Linked DNA regions of Zymomonas mobilis subsp. pomaceae ATCC 29192. The protein of the gene in region 3 interacts with the protein of the main gene of each other region in a pairwise test. Links are inferred from orthologs where the notes say so. Each region holds a gene or a part of one and is shown on either strand. Other genes may lie near its edges. The genes, in order: tsaE, ZYMOP_RS00630 and rlmB.

Region 1 (2,958 bases), 880 kb from region 3 along the record:
TACATTCTAATAAATTTAAAGATGACTGCCAGTGCTTTGCTAACTCTTCTTCGGCCAAAGGATCAATCAAGGTGGATAAAGCTGCGGGATCAATTTCTGCGGCAATCAATTGATCTAAGGTCAAGCCTAAGTCTTCAGCCAAGCGATGGGATTCAGAAGGAGAAATCTCTTTCCCCTGCTGCTTCATTGCTTTTTTAACAAGACGGGTCAGGCGGAAATGCCGATCTAAGGGTGTAATCGCCGGAGGAAACGGATCAGTAAGGTCAACAGGATCTAAAAATGCACCCAAACGCTCATCTAAAAACGGATCACCCACAGGCACCATCCGCGGCAAGAGTAAACCGGAAGAAGATCGGCGGACAAAGGCTTCGGTAATCGCCCGTACTGAACGATTGTTGGGTAACAAGATCAAGCCACGTGCTAATTCCATCGGTTTATAACGGTCGATAAGACCCGCTACCAGAGAATCTGCAAAAGCCTGATGAAAGGGAATCGTAAAAATTCGGGATATATCCGCCATGATTGATTAACCACGTCTCAAGATATTGTCCGTTATCTTGACTGCCTTTGGCGTACTGACGTCAAACCAAACACCATCATGGACAAGACCATAGAGCCGACCACGCGCAATAGCCTGATCACGGATAAGTTTACTGCGAAAAGGGCCATCTGGTGTATTGTCTAAAAAACGTTTGGACATAAGTTGAATACCACTGAATACGAAAGGCGCTACACGACCTTCTACCCGTGATTTAATCTGCCCTGTACCATTCATGTGAAAATCCCCCTGTCCGGAATAGCAACAGGCATGAGAAAGCGGCACAAGTAATAATAAAGCATCCATCAGATTATCATCCCAATGACGAGTCAGAAGATCGATGGAGTTGGCTGTGCCGTCTAACCAGAAATTATCACTACTTATGACTAGAAATAAATCCTCTTTCACAAGCGGTAAAGCTTGTTTTATGCCGCCGCCCGTTTCGAGAGGTTGTTCTTTTTCACGTGAAATCTGGAGATCAAAATCTTTAGCAGAATGCGCAAGATGGGCTTCTAGTTGATCACTCATATAATGCGTATTGACGATAACATGTTTAATCCCGCTTTCTTTTAAATGGGATAACGCATGATCAATCAATGGCTTTCCGCCGACTTCAACCAAAGGTTTAGGGCGGGTCGCGGTCAAGGGACGCATCCGTTTACCAAAACCTGCCGCCAAAATGATCGCTGTTTTAATTAAAGTCTGTGGGTTTTGTGCTTCGTTCACGACCGACATTGAAGAATTATTCATTATTTCACTCCTGCCCCTGCTCTATGAAACTGTCAGGCTTCTAGCAAAGGGGCGATAATCAGAAAATCATTTCATTTAAATTATAAAGGTGGCCATCTTTTTTCCCAGTCATGGGGGGCCTGCCATGTCAGGCGGCGCATATTATTTTCCAGAATATCGAAATGTAACCGTAAACTTTGGGGCCATAAGTGTTCGAGCGTATCTCCTAACCTTTCCGGCCATTCAATAAGCAAGATGCCCTCCATACCAAACTCATCGAGCCCTAATTCTCGAATATCTGCTGCATTATCCAAACGGTATAAATCAACATGGGCTACAGGTAGGATGATTTCCGGCGGTTCATAGGCAATCATCAAAGCAAAACTGGGAGAAGGGGCTTCTTCTTCCAAACCTAATTCAGCCAATACACCTCGGGCTAGACTGGTTTTCCCAGATCCTAAATCGCCTGATAGGGTAATAACATCACCGATTTTCAATTGTTGCCCGAGATAATGTCCAACCTGTTCTGTCTCAACAGCATCTTTCAAAATTATTTCCTGTTCGATCATATCCTCATTTATCCGATAAAAATGCTACCGATTTTTTACAAAACAGGCACGTGGCGTGGCAACGTAATAATAAAATGTGTTTTCTGATTCTCAGTAGAATCAATTCTAATGGTGCCACCATGTAAGGCGATAAAGCGTCTTATAAGGGGAATTGCAATGGCAGCGCTGCCTCTTCCATCATGGACGGCTTGCCCATAGGCAGAAAAATGGTCAGAAAGCTTTATACCTATATCCTGATCCCCAGAGGCAAAAACGTCTTCTTTATTCGGCATATAAAAAACATCCCCTTCGTCGATAATCATTATCGTCACTTTTTCAGCCTCTCCCGATGCTTTAAAAATAACTGTTCCACCGCGGGGATTTCTTGCCAAAGCTATTAAAAGCATATGGGTAATCGTTCGCTGCAAACGTTTAGGGTCGCTTTCAATTTCGCCTAGATTATCATCAATAACAATTTCAAGGGTGACACCTAATTCAGAAGCCCGTTCTGAGACCTCTTTTCCCAAATTAGCTAACAGAGGTTTTAAAATTAAGTTTTGCTGGTTTAATTCTAGATTACCCGATTCCAAGAGGGTCAGATCTAAAATATCATCGATTAAGGCGCTGAGACGAGCGACTGCATCCAAGATGGCGGTAACATAATCTGTCGCTGTCTTAGAAAGATCGCCACAGTAGCCTTGCGCTAACATTTCGGCAAAACCGCTGATGGAAGTTAAGGGCGTTCTTAATTCATAACTCATATTGGCAACGAAATCGGTCTTAAGGCGATCGGCGGCTTCTAACGCTTCATTCCGATCACGCAAGGCGCGTTCTATATGCCAACTATCTGTTACATCCAGCATAGTAAATAGAACATTACCATCAGGAAGAGGAACGGTCGAAAAGTTAAAATATTGCCCATCGGCAAAAGATAAATGGCCATGATTAGACTGGCGTTCAACCGTCGTCATGCGGATAGCTTCGCTGATTTTTATAGGCTGATTTTTATCTGTCAGACGCGCACTTATAAGCTTAGCAAGTTCATCAACGCGCGGATGAAGAGATAAAAGCTTTTCATCAATTTGCCAAACATCGGTAAAACGGGTGTTCCACAGATTAAGCCGCCCATCCGATGAAAAGACA
Region 2 (3,085 bases), 960 kb from region 3 along the record:
TTGGTCTTGGAAATCAGACAAGATACTATAAAGAATGAGCAAGAAATAGAAAATTGGCGTGTATTATTAGAAGATATTATAAAAGAAACTATAAAAAAACTCGCTTGATTGGTCGAGAGAGGTTTTATTTTTTCAGATAGTTCAAAAATTTAAAGGCTGAATATTCCCTAAATTTGGTTTATTCAGCAAGGCTGAAATGTTACTCTTGTCTCCATTGTTGGACGATGGGTGTAAATAAATAAAAATGGAACACTCCTTATCGCAATTGACCGTATAAGTAAGGATAGGGGCTTGTAAAATATAATATTTGATGCACAAGCTGAATTATGTTGAAATAATGTCGAACCAAAAGTGATATATTATAATATTTTAATCTTACGATGATTATCGAGCCTGCTAAGTCAATTTTCTAGAGGCAGGGCTTAGATAAGAAATTAAGCATCTTCCTGGTATCTTTTTTGGATTAAGCAATTCGGCCAGTTCCCATGGAAACCACAGAATACGGATTGATCACGCTTGTTGAAGAGGGTGACATAATTCATATTGATGCTAATAAAGACACTATTGATCTTGATGTACCGGAAAATGTGTTAGCAGAACGCCGTAAAAACTGAATACCGCATAAAATGCGTTGTATTCAGTATTTATCGAGCTTTGTTATCAATAGGTTAGCTCGCTTGTTTGGGGGCTATAACGCATTCCGGTGCCAAAGGTGAGCACCATGTCTATACCGATCTCTGAGTTAAAAAAATTGCCCGGTCATGACCAAGAGGTCATGGCATTATCGCCTAATCCTCGCCCGATTTTATCTTTAAAAGAAATGCGGGCAGCCGAAATGGCAGCAATGAAGCGGGGTGCTTCTGTCGATGATTTAATGGAAAAGGCAGGCAAGGTCGCGGCTGAAATAGCGAAATGCTTTTCAGGTAGTATGCCTACTTTAATTTTATGTGGCCCTGGCAATAATGGCGGTGATGGTTATGTTGTAGCCCGCTATTTATCTGAATGGGGTATTCCGATTTCGGTGGCAGCCCTTAGTGAGCCGAAGACAGAAGCCGCTAAAAAAGCGCGATCTCTTTATAAGGGTAAAGTTGTCCCTTTGGATGAGGCAGAGCCTGCACCTTTATTAATCGACGCTTTATTTGGTGTTGGCATGTCTCGTCCCCTGGATGAAACGCTTATATCCCGACTGAAAATATTGGCCAAAGCGGCCAGTTTACGGATAGCGATCGATGTTCCAAGTGGTATTAATACCGATAATGGTGAATTATTATCCGATATTCCGTCTTTTGATCTGACGATTGCTATTGGTGCCTTAAAACCTGCCCACCGCTTGGAACCCGCCGCAACCCTTTGCGGTCGTGTCGCCGTGGGCGATATAGGTTTAATATTACCTAAACCTAGCCTTATGGAAATTGCTAAACCTTGCTTGGCGGCGCCAACAGCGTCTGATTATAAATATAGTCGTGGCTATGTTGCAGTCACGGCAGGGGCTATGGCGGGTGCCTCTCTGTTATCGGCTACCGCAGCACAACGGGCAGGGGCAGGGTATGTTGCCTTGTTTGGAGGCGAAACAAATGCCGGAACTATGGCGCTTGTTCACCGTTCATGGAGCCGAGAGGCTTTAGCGGATGAACGCATTAATGCATTGGTTATCGGCCCGGGTCTCGGGCGGGACGAATTGGGATGGCAACGTCTCTCCATGGCGCTTGATACGTCTCACCCTCTGATTCTTGATGCGGATGCGTTATTTCTTTTGAAACGCGAAGGATTGGATTGTCTTCGCAATATTCATCAACCAACTATTATGACCCCGCATGAAGGCGAATTTCAGCGCTTATTTAGTGGTATTGATGGCGATAAGTTGACCCGCGTAAAGAAAGCCGCGGCTTTATCTGGGTTGGTGGTCGTTTTAAAAGGCGCTGATACAGTTATTGCAACGCCTGATGGTCGTGCGGCTATTTCACAACCTGCCGTGTCATGGCTTGCCAATGCGGGTACGGGTGATGTGCTGTCCGGTATTTGTGGCGCAATGTTAGCGCGTGGTCTGGAACCTTTTGAGGCTGCTTGTGCTGCCGTCTGGTTACATAGTGAAGCGGCACGTCTTGCGGGTCCTGCCATGATTGCCGATGATTTGATTGAACATGTGCGTTCTGCTCTTATTGAAGTGACTGTTACAGTATGAATGAAGTTATCCGGCTAGCCTCTAAAGGGGATGGTGTAACCGCTGACGGACAATTTATCCCTTATTCTGTCCCGGGTGATTATGTGGATGAAGAGGGTGTTTTAATAAAAGGCCCTCACCACGTAGCCCCGGTTTGCAGTCATTTTCCTGTCTGTGGAGGATGTCGTCTTCAATATGTCGATGACACAGTTTATAAGGTTTTTTTGAAAGACCGGATTGCAGAAGCTTTTCACCAGCAAGGGCTTTCTACCCCTTTACTAAGAGAAACCTATCTCTCCCCCGCCTATAGCCGCCGTCGGGTTTCTCTCCGTGCTTTCAAGGCCGGTAAAAAATTAACGCTGGGCTATAATAAAATGGCCAGTCATCAACTTATCGATATTAAGGAATGTCCTTTATTAGAGGATAAACTCTTTCAGGCCATTGCTGATTTGCGGCCTTTCCTGCAAAAATGGTTAAAACCGCGTAGTCTTGCTCAGATTGAAATGACGGTAGCAGATCAAGGCATTGATTGTCTCATTGCAATGCCTTTTCCTGAATCCTTAGAAGCCACAGAAGCGGTAACTATTTTTGCTCAGGAAAAAGCTTTCGCCCGTTTGTCTATTGATCAAGGCTATGGGCCGGAAACCCGTTGGGAACCTGAGCCTGTAACCGTCACTTTAAGTGGCGTGCGTGTTGATTTACCTAGTCATATGTTTTTACAGGCTACTAAGGATGGTGAACAGGCTCTCGTCACAGCGGTAAAGGAAGCCGTAGGGTCATCGGAAATTATTGCTGATCTTTTCTCGGGTCTAGGCACATTTGCTTTAGCGATGCCAGAAAAAGCGCGCGTCTATGCGGCCGAAGGATTAAGAGATGCCACTTTGGCTTTGAAAAAAGCAGCAGGACGAGCAGGAAAAAGCGTTT
Region 3 (2,946 bases):
ATATTTTATTGGCCGATGAACCTTTGGCAGCGCTTGATCCTGGTTACGCTATGCAGATGATGGAGATATTAAGGAAGGAAGCCTGTCAGGGACGGATTGTTATTGTAGCGCTTCATGATTTAACTTTGGCTGCGCGCTATTGTGATAAGCTGATTTTATGGAATAAAGGGCAGATTATCGCTGATTCTGATCCCGAGTCAGTCTTGACGGAAAAGCATCTCGCTACTATTTATCACATAAGGGCATTTATTAAAAAACAAGATGGCCATTTATTGGTTACGCCCTTTGAGCGTGTGAATTTTTAAAAAATTTTCTTTCTTCACTGTATTTATACAAAAAACCTATAATCACCGCTTGTCTAACAGAGAAAAAATGTTCATTTTCATAAAATGATAGTTTTCAGTCTTTTAGACTTTTAAGATTATCAATCTTTATTATCTTTAAATGTGGTGAAGATAACAAAAGAAGGATTGCGGTTGTATTTTTTCAGCCTTGTTTCAGGCGGAAAGAAGCTTCAGCACCAACGGGAGGACGTGTAATGAATTCCCCGAAAAAACCGGCGAATGGTGCCATGGCTTTGGTGGAAATGAAAGAATTCGCTACCTTTCCGGCTGCGACTCAGCGTTATATTCGTCGCTCGCTAGACATCGGACTAAAGCGTCATGATGTGCTGGGAAGATGGTCACGTGATGTGATCGAGGCTGCAAGTATCCGGGCCCAGATCCAAATCTATCAGCATCTTGATACGGTCAGGCAGCATTTACCTGATGATAATGGTTTGGAATCGCTCCATCATTTTCTGACGCCATTGGTTATCATGTCAGCTTTCGATCTCGGGCAAGATCGTCTGAATGGTTTTTCTGCTTATCGTTTTCTTTATGAACGTCTGGTCGGCGCTGCTGCCAGACCATGGTTGCCCTCGGCCTTTTGTGCGGCAGCAGCTTTGCCCCATCTTCACCCTGATAAACGTCGTCTGTTGTTGCAGTCGATTAGTGAAGCTGCCGTCACCGCGCCAGGTTGGTCGAACCGTGAACCTTGCTTCATCCCCGAATGGGTAGAGAAGGTGCAGCAGCACCTGCCTAATTGATCATAACAAAAGGCTGATATTTCTGATGAGACCGCTCGTTAATATATAGCCGGCGGTCTTTTTCAGAATGTTTACCTTAGGGATCAGGCTTTATTCGGCATTTAGTTTTTCAACAGCGGCATAAAGCGCAACCGCTGCCGCATTTGACACATTCAGGCTTTCGATATTCGCACTGATAGGCAATTTAGCTATTTGATCACAATGCGCTTCTGTATTCTGGCGTAGCCCTTCACCTTCAGCACCAAGCACTAAGGCTGTTTTACCGCTGCCTAAGGTCTTTGCTAGTGTCTCTTCTGCATGGCCACTAAGACCAATACGCCAATAATCTGCTTCAGCAATTTCATCTAGTGCCCGCGCTAAATTGGTTACCCTGACCCAAGGAACAATTTCAAGCGCACCACTCGCTGCCCGCGCCAATGCCCCGGATTCTGGTGGCGAATGGCGATCCTGTGTTACAATGCCAAGGGCATTAAATGCCGCTGCCGAGCGTAAAATAGCCCCTACATTATGCGGATCAGTTACCTGATCGAGAATGAGTAGAGGTCTTTTATCGGTATCGGGTTGTTCCAATAAATCCGCTAACCAAATGTCAGGAAGGGGATCAACTTCCACAATAATACCTTGATGGGGCGCATCATTCGGCACAAAGCGACCGAGATCTGTGACCTCTGCAATGGTAACAGGAATGGATTTATCAATAGAATAGGGAGCTAAAGCTTCCCGTGTCGCCCATATGCGTCGAATATGACGTTCTGGATTGTTTAGTGCAGCCTCTACCGCATGGCGACCCCAAAAACGAGGATGTGAAGGGGAAGCACTGTGCCGGTTTCGAGCCATAGAGTTTAATTCCTTATCGAAGGGGGACAAATTCAAGGCGGTTAGAATAAACCCTGAAATATTTTAAGATTAGAACGCATTACCCTTAATGGAGGGTAAATTCAAAAGAGATGATAGCAATTTTTAGCTATTTTATCGGCATAAGCGCAGAAAAAACAATTATTTTTCAAATATTCGGTTGACAGAAGGCTGTGTTTTCGTCATTGAACCCCCTCAAATAAAAACACCTTTTTGCGGACAGGTGGCCGAGTGGTTAAAGGCAGCAGACTGTAAATCTGCCGGGCTTCGCCCTACAATGGTTCGAATCCATTCCTGTCCACCATCTTTTTATTAAGATGGTTTAAGGCCTAACCAGCCTTCTTCCTTTTCTTTCCCATAAAAATTTATCTTTAGAAACGTATCTTCATGATGCTGATATGTGTTCTGATCAGTTTGATTTTTTCTAAAGATCGAATTCAAAAAACCTATGGCAAACTGTGTTTTTATACGGGCAATGGTCTGATTTAATAAAAAGACCTGCCCTCTGCTAAATTGAGGACAGGTCTTCCAAGAGAATAATATTCTAAATTATTTTTTAGGATTCTGCATCAGTTTCAAGCCCGTGAAGAGCGGCGGATTATTGCCACGCTGCACCAAAACTAAAACTGTATCTCGACCGGCAGCCTTTGTCGCTGTGATAGCGGCCACGGCATCACCAATGCTGGTTACAGGTCTTTCGTTCATGGAAAGAATAACATCGCCTCGACGTAATCCTTTTTCAGCCGCATCACTAGCAGGATCAACATTGGCAACCCATAATCCATGGGAATTTTGAGGAATATTGAGGCGACCGGCGACTTCGGGCGTTACAGCTTCGAGGGTTAAGCCCAAGGCCGTGCGCGCTGAATTACGCGGTGTATTCTGTGCGCTATCATCATCCGAATCCTGATTATCAGGCATACCACTGGCAGCTAACTGATCTTCGGGCGGACGTTCTGCCAAAACAGCATAGATCGTTAGATGTTTGCCATTACGGATAACTT

Evidence for each region.
Region 1: the proteins of rlmB (region 3) and tsaE interact in binary tests that used the Escherichia coli proteins (3 or more experiments, as listed by UniProt). The link is inferred for Zymomonas mobilis subsp. pomaceae ATCC 29192 from one-to-one orthologs.
Region 2: the proteins of rlmB (region 3) and ZYMOP_RS00630 interact in binary tests that used the Escherichia coli proteins (3 or more experiments, as listed by UniProt). The link is inferred for Zymomonas mobilis subsp. pomaceae ATCC 29192 from one-to-one orthologs.

Annotation. Positions count from the first base shown.
Region 1 is NC_015709.1:215,773-218,730, reverse strand. Bases 103-2,899 are described here. They hold tsaE (tRNA (adenosine(37)-N6)-threonylcarbamoyltransferase complex ATPase subunit type 1 TsaE), read right to left. Parts: upstream 1,837-2,899; coding sequence 1,369-1,836; downstream 103-1,368. Other genes in these bases: ZYMOP_RS00965 (sensor histidine kinase), read right to left, coding at 1,872-2,899; ZYMOP_RS00975 (nucleotidyltransferase family protein), read right to left, coding at 527-1,288; addB (double-strand break repair protein AddB), read right to left, coding at 103-520. Also shown: more of addB, read right to left, coding at 1-102; more of ZYMOP_RS00965, read right to left, coding at 2,900-2,958. UniProt on the Escherichia coli protein: Required for the formation of a threonylcarbamoyl group on adenosine at position 37 (t(6)A37) in tRNAs that read codons beginning with adenine.
Region 2 is NC_015709.1:135,501-138,585, forward strand. The notes cover bases 31-2,954. They hold ZYMOP_RS00630 (bifunctional ADP-dependent NAD(P)H-hydrate dehydratase/NAD(P)H-hydrate epimerase), read left to right. Parts: upstream 31-727; coding sequence 728-2,182; downstream 2,183-2,954. Other genes in these bases: ZYMOP_RS00625 (N-formylglutamate amidohydrolase), read left to right, coding at 31-108; ZYMOP_RS09400 (dihydroxy-acid dehydratase domain-containing protein), read left to right, coding at 486-614; ZYMOP_RS00635 (class I SAM-dependent RNA methyltransferase), read left to right, coding at 2,179-2,954. Outside these bases: more of ZYMOP_RS00625, read left to right, coding at 1-30; more of ZYMOP_RS00635, read left to right, coding at 2,955-3,085. UniProt on the Escherichia coli protein: Bifunctional enzyme that catalyzes the epimerization of the S- and R-forms of NAD(P)HX and the dehydration of the S-form of NAD(P)HX at the expense of ADP, which is converted to AMP.
Region 3 is NC_015709.1:1,096,169-1,099,114, reverse strand. What follows is about bases 52-2,836. They hold rlmB (23S rRNA (guanosine(2251)-2'-O)-methyltransferase RlmB), read right to left. Parts: upstream 1,925-2,836; coding sequence 1,178-1,924; downstream 52-1,177. Other genes in these bases: ZYMOP_RS04810 (Do family serine endopeptidase), read right to left, coding at 2,492-2,836; ZYMOP_RS04825 (hypothetical protein), read left to right, coding at 539-1,087; ZYMOP_RS04830 (ABC transporter ATP-binding protein), read left to right, coding at 52-305. Outside these bases: more of ZYMOP_RS04830, read left to right, coding at 1-51; more of ZYMOP_RS04810, read right to left, coding at 2,837-2,946. UniProt on the Escherichia coli protein: Specifically methylates the ribose of guanosine 2251 in 23S rRNA.